Regions from separate parts of the Ensifer sp. EB106-05-01-XG146 genome, predicted to be linked through region 1. Evidence: predicted binding sites of a transcription regulator. Region 1 holds the regulator's gene; the other holds the start of a gene.

Region 1 (9,569 bases):
AGGATAATGAAACAGCAGATGATAGGAGAATTCGCGCCAGGCGAGTTCCTTGCGGAAGGTGGCCGCCCCTTCGCCGCTATCGGCCTGGGGCCCAGCTGCCGCATGCCAGGCCTGCGCCGGCGAAATTTCGCCAAAGGCGAGATGAGGCGAGAGCAGGGATGTGCCATCCGCGTCGGGAATGTCGCGGCAGCGTTTGTAGGCGTCGAGCTTCTCATCGACGAATTCTTCGAGACGGGTGGCCGCACCGTCTTCGCCCGGCGTCCAGACCTCGCTGAATGTCGCCGCCCAGTCCGGTTTCGTCGGCAGCAGCGACCAGTCGTCAAGGCGTTCCGATCGCGGCCATGCTCCCGGGGCTGCGATATGGTGCGGCCGGTCGATCGGCGGTGCTGGCTCGTTTTTCAGTTCGAGCGCGCGCCAGAACGGCGTGAACACGCGGTAGGGGCCGCCCGTCGTCGTCAGCAGCCGCATGGGCTCATGCAGCAATTGTCCTGCAAAGCTCTCCGCGATGATTCCCCGCTCGGCCAGCGCCTTCTTGAGCGCGGTATCCGTGGCGATGCCGTTCGGGTCGTAGCGCCGGTTCCAGTAGATGCGCTCCGCACCGCTTGCGCGCGCAATCTCGACAATCACGTCAAGCGGCGCGCCTGATCGAAGAACGAGGCGAGAAGCGTGCCGCGCGAGACTTGCGCCCAAGGCCTCGAGCGAATGGTGCAGCCACCACGCCTGCGCCGCCCCGAGCGGACCGTTGCCGCTGTCGGCGGGTTCGCGAATATAGAGGGGAATGACGGCTGCCTCGCCGGCGGCAGCCGAGAGGGCGCGATTGTCGGCCAGGCGGAGATCCTTGCGGAACCAGACGATGATGGGCGGCGCCGCGGCCTTTGTCATAAAGAACCATCGGGAGGTTGGGGATTGATCACTTGGAGAACATAGGTGCAAAATGAAAAAGAGCCATTCGCATCGCTGCAAATGGCTCTTTTAGAAAGTGGCTCCCCGGGCCGGATTCGAACCGGCGACCTGTCGATTAACAGTCGAATGCTCTACCGCTGAGCTACCAGGGATCATCCGCGCCGCTGTTGTGCTGTGCGCTTCAGAAGTGAGGCTGCTAATACGCATGCTTTTCTGATTTGCCAAGCGCTTTTTTCAAAAAAAATGACAAGTTCCGTTGCGAGGCTGTGGAGAAGTCCCCAATTGTGGGAAAACACGCCGGATAGGGAATGATGAATAAAAACAGGAAGCAGACGCATTTCGGCATTGATCCGCAAACACGACAAGTCGTGCTGGGAAAATGGCGTATCGCGTTGCCCGACTCGCCCCTGCTGCGGATCCTGCTGGGTTCGCTGCTGGTGTTTTGTGGTTTTCTCGGTTTCTTGCCCGTGCTGGGCTTCTGGATGATACCGTTGGGCCTGATCGTGCTTTCCCACGACATTCCCTCGGTTCGCCGCCGCCGTCGTCGTCTGGCCGTCTGGTGGGCGCGCTGGCGCGGGAAGGCCAACTCCTCGAACGGCTCCTGAGGCGGACGCCGATTTAACGATCTTGTTGTCGAGGGCAGGGCGGTCGGCAGTTTTCGGTTCCTCGCGGCCGTCCCGTAGCAATTCCGAATCTCTCAACAAGGGCCGTGGCCGCGCAGGCGAATGACCGGTTCCTCGCGGTCTTCCCCTCTGTTGGGGTGCCCTCGAAAACTTTTCGGCAACCCATCAAACGCATAATGCGGTCTCGAATCAGGATGGGGACCGATGGCCAAAGCCACTACGAAACGTCGACGCCGCAGTTCGGGCCGAAGCACCAGCAAACAGGGCGGCATGGCGCCGTGGTATCTGGCCGCAGCGCTCACCCTTGGCGGCGTCATGGCCCACGACCATCGCGCCGAGTTGCGGCACTGGCCGGTGGTTTCCGATGTCATGGCCTTTGCATCGCGATCGGAAACGAAGCCGAAGCCTCAGCGCGCGGTTCCTGAAGCGCAGGAGCGCGTTGCGCAGCAGGCGGATAGGCACAAACCAAATCCGAAGCCCAACCCGGCGACGAAGGTTGTCCTGGCCGCCCCGGTGCCGTCGGTGAATGTCGGCGTCACGCCGCCAACCCCTCTCGTGCGGCCGAATGAAGAGGTGAAGACGGCATCCATCCGTACCGATCAGTTCTATTTTTGCGGCATTCGCAACGACAACTGCGTGATCGATGGCGCGACCTTCGTCTTCCATGGCGAGACGATCCGCGTCGCCGATGTCGATGCACCGCGAATCCGCCAGGCAAGCTGCGACAAGGAGCGTTCGCGCGGCTTCTACGCCAAGCAGCGCCTGCGCGAATTGCTGAATGCAGGCGACTTCAGGCTGATCTCGGCGGGAGGGCGATCAGATGCCAAGGCCGGCGAGAAACTGCGCCTGGTCACCCGCGGTGACCAATCTCTTGGACGTGTACTCGTTTCCGAGGGGCTCGTGCGGCCGTGGGAAGGGCGCCCGACGCCCTGGTGCTGAGATCAGCTGGGAGACGATCGGCGGACATCGTCGATCGTTCTGTGGAAAGTATCCGTCCTGCAATTCGACGGCGCGTTTTTCAGAAAATGCCTCTTGCGGTTTTTCTGCAATCATTCTAAATCCGCGCCAACGCTTGGTTATCCGAGCTGTGAGGCCTCGTGGCGGAGTGGTGACGCAGAGGACTGCAAATCCTTGTACCCCGGTTCAATTCCGGGCGAGGCCTCCAAAAATCTCACCTCGTTAAATTTGGTTTGGCGTTCTGCCTTAGGGCAGCGCGGTAAAATTCGCGACACGTCCGCGCAAGCCACGTCTCCTATGCCTCCGTCGGATCTTATCGCTTCGGTGAATTCGGTAGAGGGGGAACGATGACTCCGCTGAGATCAACCGCATCGGTAGCGTCCGTCAACATTAAGAACGGAGGCAATGGCATCAATGAAAAAGAGACTGATCCTGACGGCGTTGGCGTGTTTTGCGGCGACCGCTATGGAGGCGCGCGCGGACGACCTGGTTTTCCAGCTGAAGAACAACACCGGCGCGGTACTGACGAATTTCTATACGTCGCCGGTCGGCGTCAATGAATGGGAAGACGATGTTTTCGGTCGGCAGGTCCTGAACCCCGGCGAGAGCATGGAGATCACCATTGCCGACGGGCGGGACGTCTGCAAATACGACATGCGATTCGAATTCGAGGAAGGCTCGGCCCTCGATACGACCGAGGACACGCAGGATCTCTGCGAACTCGGCGAATACACGATCCACGAATAAGCGATCTGGATTTCAGGTCGCCTTAAATGGAAAGAGCCTCGCCACTTTCAGTGGCGAGGCTCTTTTGATTCGGCGTTCTGCCTGGAATTCAATGGTAGCGGCGGATCAGCCCGACGAGCTTGCCCTGGATTTTCACGCGATCCGGTCCGAAAATGCGCGTCTCGTAGGCGGGGTTGGCCGCTTCGAGCGCAATCGACGCGCCCTTGCGACGGAAGCGCTTCAGCGTCGCTTCCTCGTCGTCCACGAGCGCCACGATGATGTCGCCGGGATTGGCCGAGTTGCCGTTGCGGATGATCACCGTGTCGCCATCGAAGATGCCGGCCTCGATCATCGAATCGCCCTTTACTTCGAGGGCGTAATGCTCGCCGCTGCCGATCATGTCGAGCGGAACGGTAATGTCATGGGTGTTGTTCTGGATCGCCGAGATCGGCACGCCGGCAGCGATGCGGCCCATCACCGGGACGGAAACAGACGTGCTTTCGGCGACCGGCGCCGGCTTCGGCGTGGCAGGAGCGGCGGCCGGCGGCTTTCCGAGGCTGCCCTCGATCACGCTCGGCGAGAAGCCTCTGCGCGGCTGTTGCTGGCCGGCGGCGTAGGCTTCCGGAAGCTTGATGACTTCGAGCGCGCGCGCCCGGTTCGGCAACCGGCGAATGAACCCGCGCTCTTCGAGCGCCGTGATCAAACGGTGAATGCCGGACTTCGACGCCAGGTCGAGCGCATCCTTCATTTCATCGAAAGACGGCGGTACGCCCGACTCCTTCATGCGTTCGTGGATGAACAGAAGCAATTCCTGTTGCTTGCGGGTCAGCATGGCACGTCGCTCCAGAGGCGTGAAACAAATCAAGAACAGACACTATCTGTTCCATATGTGTTCCGCAAGTGCCTAAAATTCCGTGAATTCAGGCAATTGGCTGCTTCTGTGGGGGCGATTGGTCACTTTTGCGGGAGCGGGGCGGTTTTCGGCGACGGTTGCGTCCCAAAACAGCGCCGGGCAGGCCGGTCGCGCGCGTGATTCGAACGAATCGCGGCTCTCTTCGCGGAGAGACTTAAGTCGCTTGCGAGGCCGAGCAGGCGTCTTCGAACTCCTTCACCGTTTCGGCGCTGTTGTCTTCCGGAAGCACTGCGTCGGCCGCATCGGTCGCAACGGGCGTATCGCCGTCATAAACGAAGGACTGGATGTAGAACGCGAGCGCGCCCTTCCAAACATTGCGTCCATCGATCTGATGGCACGGCACGGCCCGTTCGAAATCGGTCTGGAGTTCATCCACCGTCGCGGCACTGAGCTTGACGTCAGGCATATTGGGCGATGCGACTATCGAAGCGAGAAGCAGGGCGGCAAGCACGGTGATCGTCCACTTGATGAAGGGGTGGGACTACGGGTTGGTAAACGATGTGAACCGCGCTTTCGTTCCGAAGTCCAGCAAGCATGGCGATCACTCTGCCATGTTCAACAGCTCTTTGCCCGCAGGCTGTGGCTGATTTGCGCCAGCCGCTCCATCTCAACCTCGTCTCGGCCGTTCTTCATGGACCGGCGCGGAGAATGCATCGGAGCTGCCAGCTTTCGCATCGGGCCTGGGGCGCGCAAAAATCCCTGCGGGGAAGGGCCTTCACCGTCTCGACAGGCCTCTAAAAAAAGATAACTTTGCGTGGAAAGTGGGGTGGTTGCATGCATAGATTGTCGTTGGTGGTGCTCGGCCTGTTGCTCACGGCTGGAGCGGCGTCTGCCGAAGAAGGGCGTTCGAATATCTGGAAACGGATCAACGCCTGGACGGTGGGATCCGATCCTTCCCTGGGAGGCTCGTGTTACGCGGCGACGAGCTATGACGCCGGCGCTATCCTTCGTATCGGCTTTTATCCGCGGGGATCGACGAACCTGGCGTTTCTTTCGATCGGCAATGCCGAATGGAAATCCATCGAGCCGCAGCGGGAATACGATGTTGCCTTGCAGCTCGACCGTGGTCGTCAGTGGCCGGCCGTTGCGTTCGGTGTTGATCTGACCGGCGCCAAGGCCCTTGTCGTCAACTTTTCCAACACCGACTTCTTTACCGAGTTCGTTCGCAAGAACACCTTGGCGCTGGCCTTCGAGGGGCGCGTCGTCGCGAGCCTCAGCCTGCGTGATTCGATGAAGGCGGTAAGCGAGATGTTCAAGTGCCAGGAGGCGGTGAGCGCCTTGATCCCGAATGGCGATCAGGGAGCGGCGAACGATCCCTTTGCGGGCGCCGGTGGCAATGCGCCGAACAACGATCCCTTTGCCGGCGGCGGCCAGACCAAGTCATCGAAAGATCCTTTCGCCATGTGATGGGCAGTCCGCTTGCCGCGGAGAGGTGAATATTCCTAAAATATTGCCTGGGATCGGCTAGGCACCCTCGACAGCGATGCGGGGACCTATCAAAATGCGGGCAAACGGGGGTTTTGCATGCGTAGATTGCTGGTCGGATTGGTAAGCTGTCTGATCGCCGCGGGATCGGCCGCGGCTGAGGAGTCCGAAATCATCAAGTGGAAGGATGTCGACGGCTGGACCGTTGCTTCCGACACCTCGATGGAGGGCTCCTGCTTCATCTCGTCGGTATTCGACGGCGGGGTCACCTTGCGCCTTGGGTTCTATCCCAAGGGCTCCGAGTCGCCGCTCTATATGAGCTTCGCCAGCGACGACTGGAGGTCGCTCGAGGTCGGCAAAGAGTACGACCTGACCTTCCACTTCGACAAGACCGATCCCTGGAGCGCTTCGGCGACCGCTGCCGGTGATGCGAGCGGAAAGTTTCTGTTCGTGAACGTCACCGACGCCGAGTTCCTGACGGGCTTCGTGCGCAAGCGGGCCTTGGCCATCGCGTTTGAAGATCGCGTCATCGCGAATCTCAGCCTGCGCGGCACCGGCCCGGCGGCCGACGAGCTGATGAAATGCCAGCGGGCGGTCGACGAGATTATCGCCGACGAGGGCCGCAAGTCCAAGGAGAAGAAAGCCGACCCGTTCAGTGCACCGAGCGAGAAGCGATCGGCGCGGGATCCGTTCAGCCTCTGAAAACAGGTGGCCACGGGATCGGGCAGCGTTTCGCGAAGGCCGGACGGTGGCTTAGCATGGTGGTGTCCCCAGAGAGACTCGAACTGGCGATCTGCTGATGACAAATCAGCCGCTGTTCCGATACCTCGGCAACCGGGCACCTACTGATCGTTTTGGTGGAGCCGAAGGGAGTCGAACCCTCGACCTCCGCAGTGCGATTGCGGCGCTCTCCCAACTGAGCTACGGCCCCGTAGCATTCAGTCAACACGACCGGCGCCGATCCTGTCAATACGCGCGCCAGCGCGCCCGCTCGAACGCCGTTGCACGATATGCGTTGTTCGATCCGGCCGGGCGCCGAAGGCGGTCGGTCTCTGAACCGCTTCTGCACTCCACCCATTGTCGAACTCTGCCGGCGGGTTTACGCTGCAACCTGACGATGGCGCTACGTGAACCGCGTTGAAGTGTTGGCGGTATACGCCAAGCAGGAAATGACGTCCGGGCACTGGCTGTGAGCGCCATGATGCTCGAGCCAATTACACGATTTTCGTATGTGAGATAGGCCCCTGCCGGCCCACTGTTCCCATAAGAAACCTCTCCGTGGCCCGGCGATTGGAGGAGGATTGGCAAATGGCTCAGGCGATGAAGGCAGCCGTCGTTCGGCAATTCGGCGCGCCCCTGACGATCGAGGAAGTGGCAGTGCCCACGCCGCAGCCGGGACAGATCCTGGTGAAATACGAAGCAACGGGCGTTTGCCATACCGATCTCCATGCTGCAAATGGCGACTCGCCGGTGAAGCCCAGCCCACCGTTCATTCCCGGGCACGAGGGGGTCGGCTATGTCTCGGCGGTCGGCGCCGGTGTCAAAAGAGTGAAAGAGGGCGACAGGGTCGGCGTTCCCTGGCTTCACAGCGCCTGCGGCTACTGTCCGCATTGCCGCACCGGTTGGGAGACGCTGTGTGCGGCCCAGTCGAACACGGGATACTCGGTCAACGGGACGTTCGCCGAATATGGCCTGGCGGATCCTGATTTCGTCGGCAGCCTGCCCAATGGGCTGGAGTTCGGTCCTGCCGCGCCGGTTCTGTGTGCCGGGGTCACCGTTTACAAGGGGTTGAAGGAAACGGAAGTCCGTCCCGGTGAATGGGTTGCCATCTCCGGCATCGGGGGGCTTGGCCACATGGCCGTGCAGTACGCAAAGGCGATGGGCATGCATGTCGTCGCGGCGGACATCTTCGACGACAAGCTGGCACTTGCAAAGCAATTGGGCGCCGACCTGACAGTCAACGGCAAGGCCAAGGATGCGGTCGAGCAGGTGATCAAGGCCACCGGCGGCGTGCATGGAGCGCTTGTGACTGCAGTCTCGCCCGCTGCGATGGAACAGGCGTTCGGTTTCCTGCGTTCGCGCGGCACCATGGCGCTCGTCGGCCTGCCCCCAGGTATGATCTCGGTGCCGGTCTTTGAGACTGTTCTTAAGCGCATCACCGTGCGTGGATCGATCGTCGGCACCCGCCAGGACCTGGAAGAGTCGCTCCAGTTCGCCGCTGAAGGCAAAGTCGCGCCGCATTTCTCGTGGGATAGCCTCGAGAATATCAACGAGATCTTCCGCCGCATGGAAGCCGGGAAGATCGACGGTCGCATCGTGATGAGCCTGCAGTAGTCGACTTTGACAGGCCCGGCTGGTCGAGGCTCGCCGGGTCCGTGTCGATGCCTAAGGGACACGTGTCGAGCATTTACTCTTATGCGCCTTCCTTAGATCGCCGGTCACCAGAGGGCCGTCGGGCGAGATGCCGATAGACCTTTTGCAGAAAGGAAATGGCAATGAGCAAAGGCATGTTCTCAGACCAGCATGCACTGTCCAGGCGCGATCTCCTGCTAGTGGCGGGAACTGCGGCGGCCACGCTAACAGCCTACAGTCATGCTGCCCGTGCTGCGCCAGGCCCAAGCAACCTCGTGATCGACGACGTGAAGCAGGATGAGGACGTCTTTGCCTATATCAGCAGGATCAAGGGCGGCTTTGACGAGACGACCTATCGGCAGGTTCTGGGATGCGCGAATGCGTTCAAGGAAGGAGACCAGACGATCGCCGTGGCTGCGGAAAATGATACGTCCCGAACGAACGCCCGAGCCCTCCTGGCAAGAACGAAGATCGCAGACCTCGATCAGCACCCGCTGTTTGAGGACGATCTGCAACGACTGATTTGGCAGACCACCGACAGGGCTCAACAAGAAAAGCTGAAAGATTGGACGATGGGCCAGCTGAAGGAATTTCTTCTGACCAAATCGGAAGATGAGATCAAAGGCGTCATGCATGGCCTGACCAGCGATACCATCGGCTGCGTGCCGAAGCTGATGAGCAATGAAGAGTTGATCGCCGTCAGCCAGAAGATTTTCAATGTCATGCCCGGCACCAAGTTGGGCGCCAAGGGATACATGGGCGCACGTATCCAGCCGAATTCGCCGACCGACCACCCCGACGACATCATGTGGCAGGTCTTCGATGCGTTTTCCTATGCGACCGGCGACATCGTCATCGGCACCAACCCGGTGGACAGCACCGTCGACAGCGTCGTCACGGTGGAGCGGGCGCTCAAGGACATCGTGGATACGTTCAAGCTGGTCGACGTCATTCCGTGGTGCGTGCTCGCTCACATCGACGTCCAAGGTGAGGTAAGCGAAGACTTCCCCGGCACAGTTTCCACCGTGTTCCAGAGCCTTGCCGGTACGGATGATTGCAACAAGATCTTCGACATCACCAATGAGAAGATCCTGAAATATGCGCGCGCCAAGGCAGGGGAGCGGTACGGCCTTTACTTCGAAACCGGACAGGGCTCGGAATTCACCAACGGCGCGGCAAACGGCGTCGACATGATGGTGCTTGAGTCCCGGAAGTACGGGTTCAGCCGGGCTGTCGGCATGGAGCTTGCGAAAGTGCAGCCGAAAGGCGCATGGCTGCATGTCAACGATGTTGCCGGCTTCATTGGGCCGGAGGTCTTCAAGAGCCGAGAACAACTCGTTCGGTGCTGCCTCGAGGACATGGTCATGGGCAAGCTCCATGGGCTGACCATCGGTCTCGATATATGCACGACCCTGCACATGACCGTCAGCCTGGACGATCTGGATTGGTGCCAGGATCAGATCATGCCGGCCAATCCGGCCTATCTGATTGCTCTGCCGACCAAGAACGACCCGATGTTGAGCTATCTCACGACCGCATTTCAGGACCACGTACGCGTGAGGGATAAGTTCGGCTTCAAGGTCAACGATGCGATGTGGGATTTCTACAAACGCCTTGGAATTATCGGCAAGGACAACAGCTACACGTCAAAATACGGCGATCCTCTTTGG
Region 2 (9,569 bases), 980 kb from region 1:
CAAAAAAGCCATTCTGTTCCTCAAGAGTTGCGTTGGGCTATATGTGGCTGACTCCGAAAACAACCCTTAGTGGTGCGAAAGCCGAGCAATCGGCGCGAAAGGTTTGACATGCGGCAAAAGACGATTCTCCGCCTCCTCAGCGGCGCAGCACTGCTGGCTCTCGCTGCTGTCAGCGGCGGCTACCAGGCATTTGCCGAGGAGAAGACCGCAGCCGTCGAGGAAACTGAGCCGTTCGACATCAAGTCGGTCAATACCTTTTCCGGCGCGTTTCTCGCTGCCCGCACCGCCGATACGGACCGCGACTTCGCTTCCGCTACGGAACTCTACCGCATCGCGCTGCAGTTCGAGCCGAACAACAACGACGTCAAGCAGCGGCTGATGATCACGCTTCTGATGGCGGGCCAGTTCGACGAAGGCGCGAAGATTGCCGAGCAGTTGAAGTCCGACCCGGCCGTCGAGCGTATCACGACGGTCATTCGCGCGATCGAGGCGATCCGCAAGCGCGAGTATCGCAACGCACAGAAGCTTCTGAACTACCAGGGTCCGAACGATCTCGACCGGCTGATGAACGGCCTGCTTTCGGCCTGGGCGAAATTCGGCCAGGGCAAGCCGAAGGAAGCACTCGCCGAGATTAACGGCCTTGACGGTCCTGAATGGTTCCGCGTGTTCAAGAACTATCATGCGGGCGCGATCGCGGTTGCTGCGGGTGACAAGCAGACGGCGCGCACCAGGCTCAACGATGCCATTCTCGACCGCGAGGGCGGAAGTGCCGCTCCCGACACCTTCATGCGCGCGGTCGAAGCGCTTGCCCGTTTCGAGGCGCGCGAAGGCAACAAGCAGAAGGCGCTCGATACCGTCGCCGTCGGCGAAAACATGGTCAACAACTACACGCCGCTGCAGGCGCTGAGGACCGATATCGAGAATGGTGTTCCGCAGGAACAGCAGGTCAAGAACGCCACCCAGGGCGCTGCGGCCGTGCTCTTCTCGATCGGTGCGGCACTCAACCGCGACGGCGCCGAGGACATCGTCTCGCTCTACCTGCAGACCGCGCGCCGGCTCGACCCTGACAGCGCCGACATCCTGGTCATGCTCGGCGGCATCGCCGAAAACCTGAAGAAACCGAACGAGGCGATCGAACTCTACAAGGCCATTCCCGAGACCTCGCCGATGCGGCGCGTTTCGGAACTACAGCTCGGGCTCAGCCTCGCCAGCATCGGCAAGGTCGACGAGGCGAAGAAGCACCTGAAGGCGCTCATCGACGTCGATCCGAAGAACATCCGCAACTATCTCGCCTATGGCAGCGTGCTTTCCGACGCCAAGGACTACAAGGAGATGGGCGAACTCTACGATCGCGCCGTCGAACAGATCGGCTCCGTCCCGAAGCGCAGCGACTGGACGGTGTTCTTCCAACGCGGCATCGCCTATGAGCGCCAGAAGCTCTGGGACAAGGCCGAGCCGAACTTCCGCAAGGCGCTGGAGCTCAATCCGGACCAGCCGCAGGTGTTGAACTATCTCGGCTATTCCTGGGTCGACATGAACATCAACCTCGAAGAAGGCCTGGAGATGATCCGCAAGGCCGTCGAGTTGAAGCCGGATGACGGCTATATCGTCGATTCCCTCGGCTGGGCCTATTTCCGCATGAACCGCTTCGACGACGCCGTCGTGGAACTGGAGAAGGCGGCCGAACTGATGGCCGGCGACCCGACGATCAACGATCACCTTGGCGACGCCTACTGGCGCGTCGGCCGCAAGCTCGAAGCCGTGTTCCAGTGGACGCAGACGCTCGAACTGAAGCCCGAGGAAGCCGAGATCCCGAAGATCAAGGCAAAGATCGAGAACGGCTTGCCGCCGCTCAAGGAAACGGTCCCCGCCTCGGCCGATGCCAAGGAAACCGCGCCGAAGAAGGTGACCCCGGAAGCACCGGCGCCGGACAAGAAGTCCTGACCGTTCCATGTCGGAAGGTGACATCGCGGGCTTCGCGCTGACGCGTGCAGCCCCCGCCAAGATCAATCTGGCCCTTCACGTCGTCGGCCAGCGCGCCGACGGCCACCATCTTCTCGAAAGTCTCGTCACTTTTGCCGATCGCGGCGATCGCATCGGTCTCTCGCCGGCGGATGCGGATCGCTTCACGGTTTCGGGCGCGTTTGCCGCCGCGCTGCCGATGGATGCCGGCGCGGGCGGCAACCTGGTTCTGAAGGCACGGGACCTGCTGCGCGCCGAACTGCAGGCACTTGACCCCGACACAGCCGGGCCGGTCCACCTGCATCTCGAGAAGAACCTGCCGCTCGCCTCGGGCATTGGCGGCGGATCCGCGGATGCGGCGGCGACGCTTCTTGGGCTTCTCGATCTTTGGGGCGCGACGATCGAACCCTCCCGCCTCGGCGCCATCGCGCTGCAGCTCGGGGCGGACGTGCCGATGTGTCTTGCCGGCACGCCACTGCTCGCGAAGGGGATCGGCGAGGACATTACGCCGCTTGCGGATTTCCCCGCGCTGCCGGTCGTGCTGGTGAATCCGCTCGTCGCCCTCTCGACTCCGGTTGTCTTCCGGGCCCTCGCCAACAAGACGAACCCGACGCTCGTTGCGCCTCACAGAGCCGGTACGGCGGCCGAGTGGATTTCTGCCATCGCCACGATGCGCAACGATTTGCAGCTGCCGGCAGAGGGCCTTGAGCCCGTGATCGGCACGGTCCGCAAGGCATTGACCGAAGCCGGAACGGCGCTCACGCGCATGTCGGGCTCGGGCGCCACATGCTTCGGCCTTTTCGACAGCGACGTGCGCGCGGCTGCGACAGCGCGCGCTCTTTCGGAGGCCTACCCCGGGTGGTACGTTCTCGCCTGCAGGACAGTGGGCAAAGGGAAATAGCATGGCCGGTATCGACGAAAAGCGTCCGTTCATTCCTGTCGGGATCGCCATCCTCACGGTCTCCGACACGCGCACGCGCGCCGACGACAAGTCGGGCGACACATTGGAAGCGCGGGTGCGTGACGCCGGCCATCGGCTTGAGGCGCGCGCCATCGTTTCCGACGACAAAACGAAGATCTACGACCAGGTGAAGGCCTGGACGCTCGATCCCAACATCGACGTGGTGATCACGACAGGTGGAACGGGCTTCACCGGGCGGGACGTGACGCCCGAGGCGCTGGAACCGTTGTTCGAGAAGCGCATGGACGGGTTCTCCGAAGTCTTCCACCGTATCTCCTTCGAGAAGATCGGCACCTCGACGATCCAGTCGCGCGCAACCGGCGGCGTTGCCAACGCCACCTTCATCTTCGTGCTTCCGGGCTCGCCCGGTGCCTGCCGCGATGCGTGGGACGGCATCCTCAAGCAACAGCTCGACTACCGGCACATGCCCTGCAATTTCGTGGAGATCATGCCGCGGCTCGACGAGCATCTGAAACGTAGCTGAAGAGCTTGGACCGTTCCGGCTTGGCCGACCTGTTACCTTAGTAACTGACGGTCGCTTCTCCTCTCGTTAGTCTCCCAGCGTTGACACAGCGAGGAACGACCGCCGCACGTTCTATTCCTCGCGCCGCAAGACCCTTCCGCCTCTGTCCCCCAGGCGGAATGCAATGTTGGATACGACGGGCAGCCAGAATGCTACCCGGATAGAAATCTGCCAAACAAGGTCATTTGAGAGCCGCTTGGAGGTGCCGTCCCCCCGGGACTGGCACCTTTAATTTTGCGCGCGACGAACCGGCGTTACCGCCTGGCTTCGACGGCGACCCAGGCCGGAACAAGTTCGGTCGAAAGCTTGCGGACAGAGCGGACATTCGTCATGGCATCCAGGCCCGTATTGCCGCGGGCGGCCGCAAGAGCATCGTTCTTGCGCAGGAGAAAGCCTGTCTCCAGCGGCTTTCCCCGCCGGGTCAGCCGGCGGAAGAGAGGCATGCGATGGAGTCTCGAACCGGAGAAGCGGGCCGGTGCCTTGTTCATCGACACGTACTCGGCCAGTTCATCGATCCAGCGGCCGATCGGGCGGGCGCCCGGCTCCAGCAACATCAGCCATTCGCCACGCGCCGAACCCACCACATCGGCGAGATTCCAATCCCGGCAGAAACGGCATCCAGCGGCATCGGCCACATCGGACGAACCATCCTTCGAACCGTGATCGAGGATGATCACATCGCTGACCAGCCCCTCCACCGCGCCGGCAACCAACACAGCAAGCGTCTGCGCCAGTTCGGCTTCGTTGTCGCGGGTTTCCATAATGATCGTGAGCATGGTTTCTCGTAACGCATCGGCACGGCAATTGCTACATCCAGGACATCGACCGAAGCGGTGCCTTGATCGACAAAACCGAAATTCCAATTTTTTGTTCTTGAATTGTTCTCTCATTCGCGATAGGAAAATAATCAGAACAAAACGGGATCAAATATCTGATTCCGGGGAGATTCCAATGACCGAGCTGTCTCAGATCCGGCAGGGTGCTCTTGCGCCCGCCAACACGGCAGATGTGGCCGAAGCGATGATGAGCGCAACGGGCCTCCGGATCGACATCGATCGCCGCCGGGGGCGCGGCGCCGGGATCAACATGTCCGGCAGGTTCGAACCGCGCAGCCGCGAGACGTTCGACGACGGTTGGGAAAGCCTGGAGGATCTGCCGCCGTTCAAGACCGAGGTTCAGGTCGAGAAGCCGCGCACGGTGATCACGAGGAACGAGTCTCCCGACATCTCCTTCGACCGCTCGATCAATCCCTATCGCGGCTGCGAGCATGGTTGCATCTATTGCTTTGCCCGCCCCACGCACGCTTATATGGGCCTATCGGCCGGCCTCGACTTCGAAGCGAAGCTGTTTGCCAAGCCGGATGCACCGCGACTTCTGGAGCGCGAACTGGCGCGGCAAGACTACAAGGTGAGGCCGATCGCCATCGGCACCAACACCGACCCCTATCAGCCGATCGAGAAGGAGTGGCGCATCATGCGCCAGATCCTCGAGGTGCTGCGGGACGCCAACCATCCGGTCATGATCGTCACCAAATCAGCGATGGTCACCCGCGATATCGATATCCTGGCGCCGATGGCGGAAAAGGGACTGGTGCGCGTCGGCATCTCCGTCACGACACTCGACCGGAAGCTCGCCCGCACGATGGAGCCGCGGGCCTCTACGCCAAGCAAGCGGCTGGAGGCGATACGCATGCTTGCCGAAGCGGGCATCCCGGCCGGTGTTCTCGTTTCCCCTATCATTCCGGCGCTGAACGACCACGAGATCGAGCGCGTGCTCGAAGGAGCAAGGACAGCCGGAGCAACTGAAGCAAGCTATGTCCTGCTGCGGCTGCCGCTCGAGGTCAGCCCGCTCTTTCGCGACTGGCTGCTGCGCAATTATCCGGACCGCTACCGGCACGTCATGTCGCTCATCCGCTCCATGCGTGGCGGCAAGGACTATGACGCCGAATTCGGCAAACGCATGAAGGGCGCCGGCCCCTATGCGTGGCAGATTGGCCGCCGCTTCGACCTGGCGGTCAAGCGCCTCGGCTTCAACCCGACGCGCCGGCAGCTGCGCGACGATCTCTTCGTGCCGCCGCTCGGAACGGGGGTGCAGCTCTCGCTTCTTTGAAGGCTTTCCGGTCGCCTGGGTAGCCATCCCGCAATTTCGTAATCGGCGCGCGGCGAGAGATGATCGCCCCGCACCGCCAGGCGAACCCGATAGCGGGCGCCTCAGATTGCATAGCAGTTCCGGTGCCCCTTACCCGCCGTGGGCCCCGGTAATCCCCCGTCCGCCGCCGCACTCGGACCTGGGGGCTTGAAGAGAATCGGTCGATCATGCGAATTAGACTTATGTCTCGCAGATCGTCCGATTCTCCCCTTTTTCCCGATATCATCGAAGCGCCCGATTTCAGTTTCGAGCTTTCGGCCAAGGGCGATGGCTTCTGGCCGGTCGCCGGAGCGGATGAGGCCGGGCGTGGGCCGCTCGCGGGACCGGTGGTCGCCGCCGCCGTCATCCTCGATCCGGACGCCATTCCCGCAGGCCTCGACGACAGCAAGAAGCTGACGGCGCAGGCGCGCGAAAAACTGTTCGAAGAAATCCTCGCCACGTCCGAAGTGTCGATCGCCTCGGCTTCGGCCGGCACGATCGACGCCACCGACATCCGCAAGGCAAGCCTTGAAGCCATGCGACGCGCCGTGGCCGGCCTGCCCTCGAACGCACGCTTCGTGCTCGTCGACGGCCGTGACGTGCCGCCCGGCCTCACCTGCCACGCCAAGGCGGTCGTCAAGGGCGATGCGCGGTCGCTGTCGATCGCCGCCGCTTCGATCGTCGCCAAGGTCACCCGCGACCGCATGATGGCCCGTGCCGATCTCGCACATCCCGGCTACGGCTTCGCGCTCCATGCCGGCTATGCGACGGTGACCCACCGTCGCGCCATCGAGACCCACGGCCCCTGCCCGCTGCACCGCATGAGCTTCCGGCCGCTGCGCCGGGACGACTAACCTTTGCGCAATCCCTGACCAGCGCTACGCAGGCGTTGTCGGTTCCGCTTCCGACATATCTCGTCAACAGCTTTTCTCGCGTCAAAAGCCATACCGGCGGCGCGCATGCTGACGTGCGCCACGCTAGCTCTTGAACACTGGTCCTACTTCGGCGGCCAAACCTGATGTGGCGAAACGCCTACGCAAATCTCTGACGGAGGCTGGCACCACCCATTGTTCGGGCCAACGCGGTCTCTGCAGACAGGCATAAAAAAAGCCCCGCACGAAGCGGGGCTTTCTCCAATCGAATGTCCGAGCGCTTAGTTCAAGCGTGCCTTGACGTCGCCAAGTGCCTTCTTGAACAGATCGCTCTGGGCGCCGGCGTCGGCCTTGGCGGCAATGACCTTCTCGGCAGCGGCGATCGCGAGATCGACGGCAGCGGAACGAACCGCGTTGATCGCGTCGCTTTCGGCCTGCTTGATCTTCTGTTCCGAAAGAGCCGTGCGACGAACGACGTATTCCTCGGTCTTCTGCTTGGCTTCCGCGGTCAGCATTTCGGCTTCGCGCTGGGCGGCAGCGACGATGCCAGCAGCTTCCGCTTCGGCATCCTTGCGCTTGCGCTGGTATTCAGCGACGAGGCCCTGTGCTTCTTCGCGCAGGCGCTTGGCTTCGGTCAACTCGTTGCCGATCTTTTCGGCGCGGGCGTCGAGCGCCTTGCCGACCATGCCCGGAACCTTGAGATAGGCAATCAGGACGAAGAACAGGATCAGGCCAACGAAGGCATAGAAAGTTGCATCAAGATGCATAGTTCAGTGCTCCTCAGTTGCCAGCCGATGCCTTGACGGCAGCGGTGATCTCGGCCTTGGTGACGGTTCCGCCGATCAGCTGCTTGACGACAGCCGTTGCGGTTTCCTCGGCGATGGCGCCGACGTCGGCCAGTGCCTTTGCCTTGATGTCGGCGATGCGGTCTTCTGCAGCCGAGATCTTCTTGGCAAGGTCGGCTTCGACGGCGGTGCGGTCAGCATTGGCCTTGGCCTTTGCGGATTCGCGGGCGTCGTCGGCGATCTTGTGACCCTTGGACTTGGCGGCTGCCAGGTCCTGCTCGTAGGAAGCGATGGCAGCGTCGGCTTCGCCCTTGAGGCGGGACGCTTCATCGAGATCCTGAGCGATCCGATCGTGACGGGTTTCCAGAATTCCGCCGATGCGCGGAATGATGACCTTCGACATCAGGAGATAGAAGAGGCCGAACGTGATCGCGAGCCAAAGCAGCTGCGATGCGAAATGGGTCGTATCGAAGGGCGGGAACACGCCGGAGCCAGCCTCGCCTTCGTGAGCCACACCCGTTTCGGTGTGCACCTCACCGGCCGCAGCGGCATCGTGTGCTTCGGCGCCTTCAGTGGTGGTTGACTGCTGGGCATAAGCCGCGGTCACAAACATGCTCACCTCCAGGTGCACTCAAGAATATGCGCGGCCGCGACCTTTTGACGGGTCGCGGCCGAAACTCCAGCCGATATTAGACGGCGAAGAGGAGGAGCAGGGCTACGAGCAGCGAGAAGATGCCCAGAGCTTCCGTAACGGCGAAGCCGAATACGAGGCGGCCGAACTGGCCGTCAGCAGCCGACGGGTTACGCAGCGCGCCAGAGAGGTAGCTGCCGAAGATGTTGCCGAGGCCGAGAGCCGTGCCGGCCATGCCGAGGCAAGCGAGACCTGCGCCGATGTACTTTGCTGCTTCCGCTTCCATGTTTGAACTCCTTCGAATGGTGTTGCGGCTTAGGATTGCGCTTCCGGCGGAGGTCCGGCCGGAAGCAAGCGACTGTTATTCCTTAGTGGCTTCCGGGATGGACAGCGTCGTTGAGGTACATGCAAGTCAGTACCGCGAAGACATAGGCCTGGAGGAAGCAGACGAGGAACTCAAGACCGGTAATGGCGACGGTCATGATGAGCGGCAGGATGGCGCCACCGATGCCGACCGCGCCGAGGGCGCTGAGCGAGGTGACGAAGCCTGCGAAGACCTTCAGCGTGATGTGGCCGGCCAGCATGTTGGCGAAAAGACGGACCGAGAGGCTGATGGGGCGGGAAAGGAACGAGATGACTTCGATCGCGACGACGAGCGGCAGAAGGACGCCAGGAACGCCATGCGGCACGAAGAGCTTCAGGAAGCCGAGACCGTGCTTGTAGAAACCGTAGAGAATGACGGTACCGATGACGAACAGCGCCAAAGCGAAAGTGACGATGATCTGGCTGGTGACCGTGAAGAAGTAGGGCATCATGCCGAGCAGGTTCGCCGTCAGGATGAACATGAACAGCGAGAACACCATCGGGAAGAACTTCATGCCGCCGCTGCCGGCACCTTCGCGCAGCATCGAGGCGATGAATTCGTAGGACATTTCCGAGACCGACTGCATGCGGGTCGGGATAAGACCGCGCTGCGACGTCGTCAGATAAAGAAAGCCTGCGGCAACACCCACGGTCGCAACCATGAACAGCGACGCATTGGTGAAGGAAAAGTCCATTCCGCCAATTTCGATCGGGACAATCTTATTGACCAAGAACTGGTGGGTCGGATCGTTTGACACCGCGCTTCTCTTTCGTTCTACCCGCCCGAGAGCGGAAACCGTTTTCTTCGGGGCAACGCCTCAGCGGGCGTCGCCGTCCTTCTTGTCATTCCCAGAACCGCCTCTTCCGGCTTCCGGTGTCGCCACCATACCGGCCGAGCGCAGCACATTCAGCACGCCAGCGCAGAAGCCGAGAAGCAGGAAGATAATCAATCCCCACGGCCCTGTACCCGCAAAGTGGTCCAAAAGATAGCCCAGAAACGCCCCGACAACGATGCCGGCGATGAACTCGCTCGAGAGCTTCATCGCCGCCGCATAACCTTTACGGCTTTCGGCGGCCCTGGCTTCCGCTACATCAGGCGTATTGGGCCTCTTGGCCTCAATCTTGTCGCCGAGCTGCTTCAGCCGCGCTTCCAGACTTTCTTCAGGTTTCTCCGCCACGTGGCTACTCCCTTGTCGTCCTTATCGGGTCTCAGACCGCGATTTCGGTCATACAATAGGCCTTCGCACAAGCCACGTTTCGGCCCCATTTGAAGTCGCGCGCAACATAGTTTTAGGCACCCGCATAGTCAAGGCGTGCAGGTCGCTTGATCGTGGACAATGTTTTC

The links. The regulator LexA, encoded in region 1, represses DNA repair genes until DNA is damaged. The targets are predictions, from matches to a motif close to TGTTCNNNNTGTGTTCNG.
Region 2: the regulator LexA is predicted to act here: its motif matches at 4,315-4,332, upstream of AC3WVQ_RS02445 (PA0069 family radical SAM protein).

What each region holds. Positions count from the first base shown of each region.
Region 1 is NZ_JBYTDX010000001.1:1,496,761-1,506,329, forward strand. It holds gene AC3WVQ_RS07405 (cryptochrome/photolyase family protein) at 1-882, opposite strand, end outside; tRNA gene AC3WVQ_RS07410 (tRNA-Asn) at 981-1,055, opposite strand; gene AC3WVQ_RS07415 (hypothetical protein) at 1,215-1,508, shown strand; gene AC3WVQ_RS07420 (thermonuclease family protein) at 1,731-2,465, shown strand; tRNA gene AC3WVQ_RS07425 (tRNA-Cys) at 2,618-2,691, shown strand; gene AC3WVQ_RS07430 (hypothetical protein) at 2,889-3,230, shown strand; gene lexA (transcriptional repressor LexA) at 3,319-4,041, opposite strand; gene AC3WVQ_RS07440 (hypothetical protein) at 4,277-4,573, opposite strand; gene AC3WVQ_RS07445 (hypothetical protein) at 4,912-5,529, shown strand; gene AC3WVQ_RS07450 (hypothetical protein) at 5,656-6,249, shown strand; tRNA gene AC3WVQ_RS07455 (tRNA-Ala) at 6,403-6,478, opposite strand; gene adhP (alcohol dehydrogenase AdhP) at 6,856-7,881, shown strand; gene AC3WVQ_RS07465 (ethanolamine ammonia-lyase) at 8,043-9,569, shown strand, end outside.
Region 2 is NZ_JBYTDX010000001.1:521,410-530,978, reverse strand. It holds gene AC3WVQ_RS02465 (tetratricopeptide repeat protein) at 109-1,944, shown strand; gene AC3WVQ_RS02460 (4-(cytidine 5'-diphospho)-2-C-methyl-D-erythritol kinase) at 1,952-2,863, shown strand; gene moaB (molybdenum cofactor biosynthesis protein B) at 2,865-3,407, shown strand; gene AC3WVQ_RS02450 (glycosyltransferase family protein) at 3,701-4,222, opposite strand; gene AC3WVQ_RS02445 (PA0069 family radical SAM protein) at 4,398-5,555, shown strand; gene rnhB (ribonuclease HII) at 5,777-6,427, shown strand; gene AC3WVQ_RS02435 (F0F1 ATP synthase subunit B) at 6,727-7,212, opposite strand; gene AC3WVQ_RS02430 (F0F1 ATP synthase subunit B) at 7,226-7,843, opposite strand; gene AC3WVQ_RS02425 (F0F1 ATP synthase subunit C) at 7,920-8,147, opposite strand; gene AC3WVQ_RS02420 (F0F1 ATP synthase subunit A) at 8,230-8,982, opposite strand; gene AC3WVQ_RS02415 (AtpZ/AtpI family protein) at 9,043-9,402, opposite strand.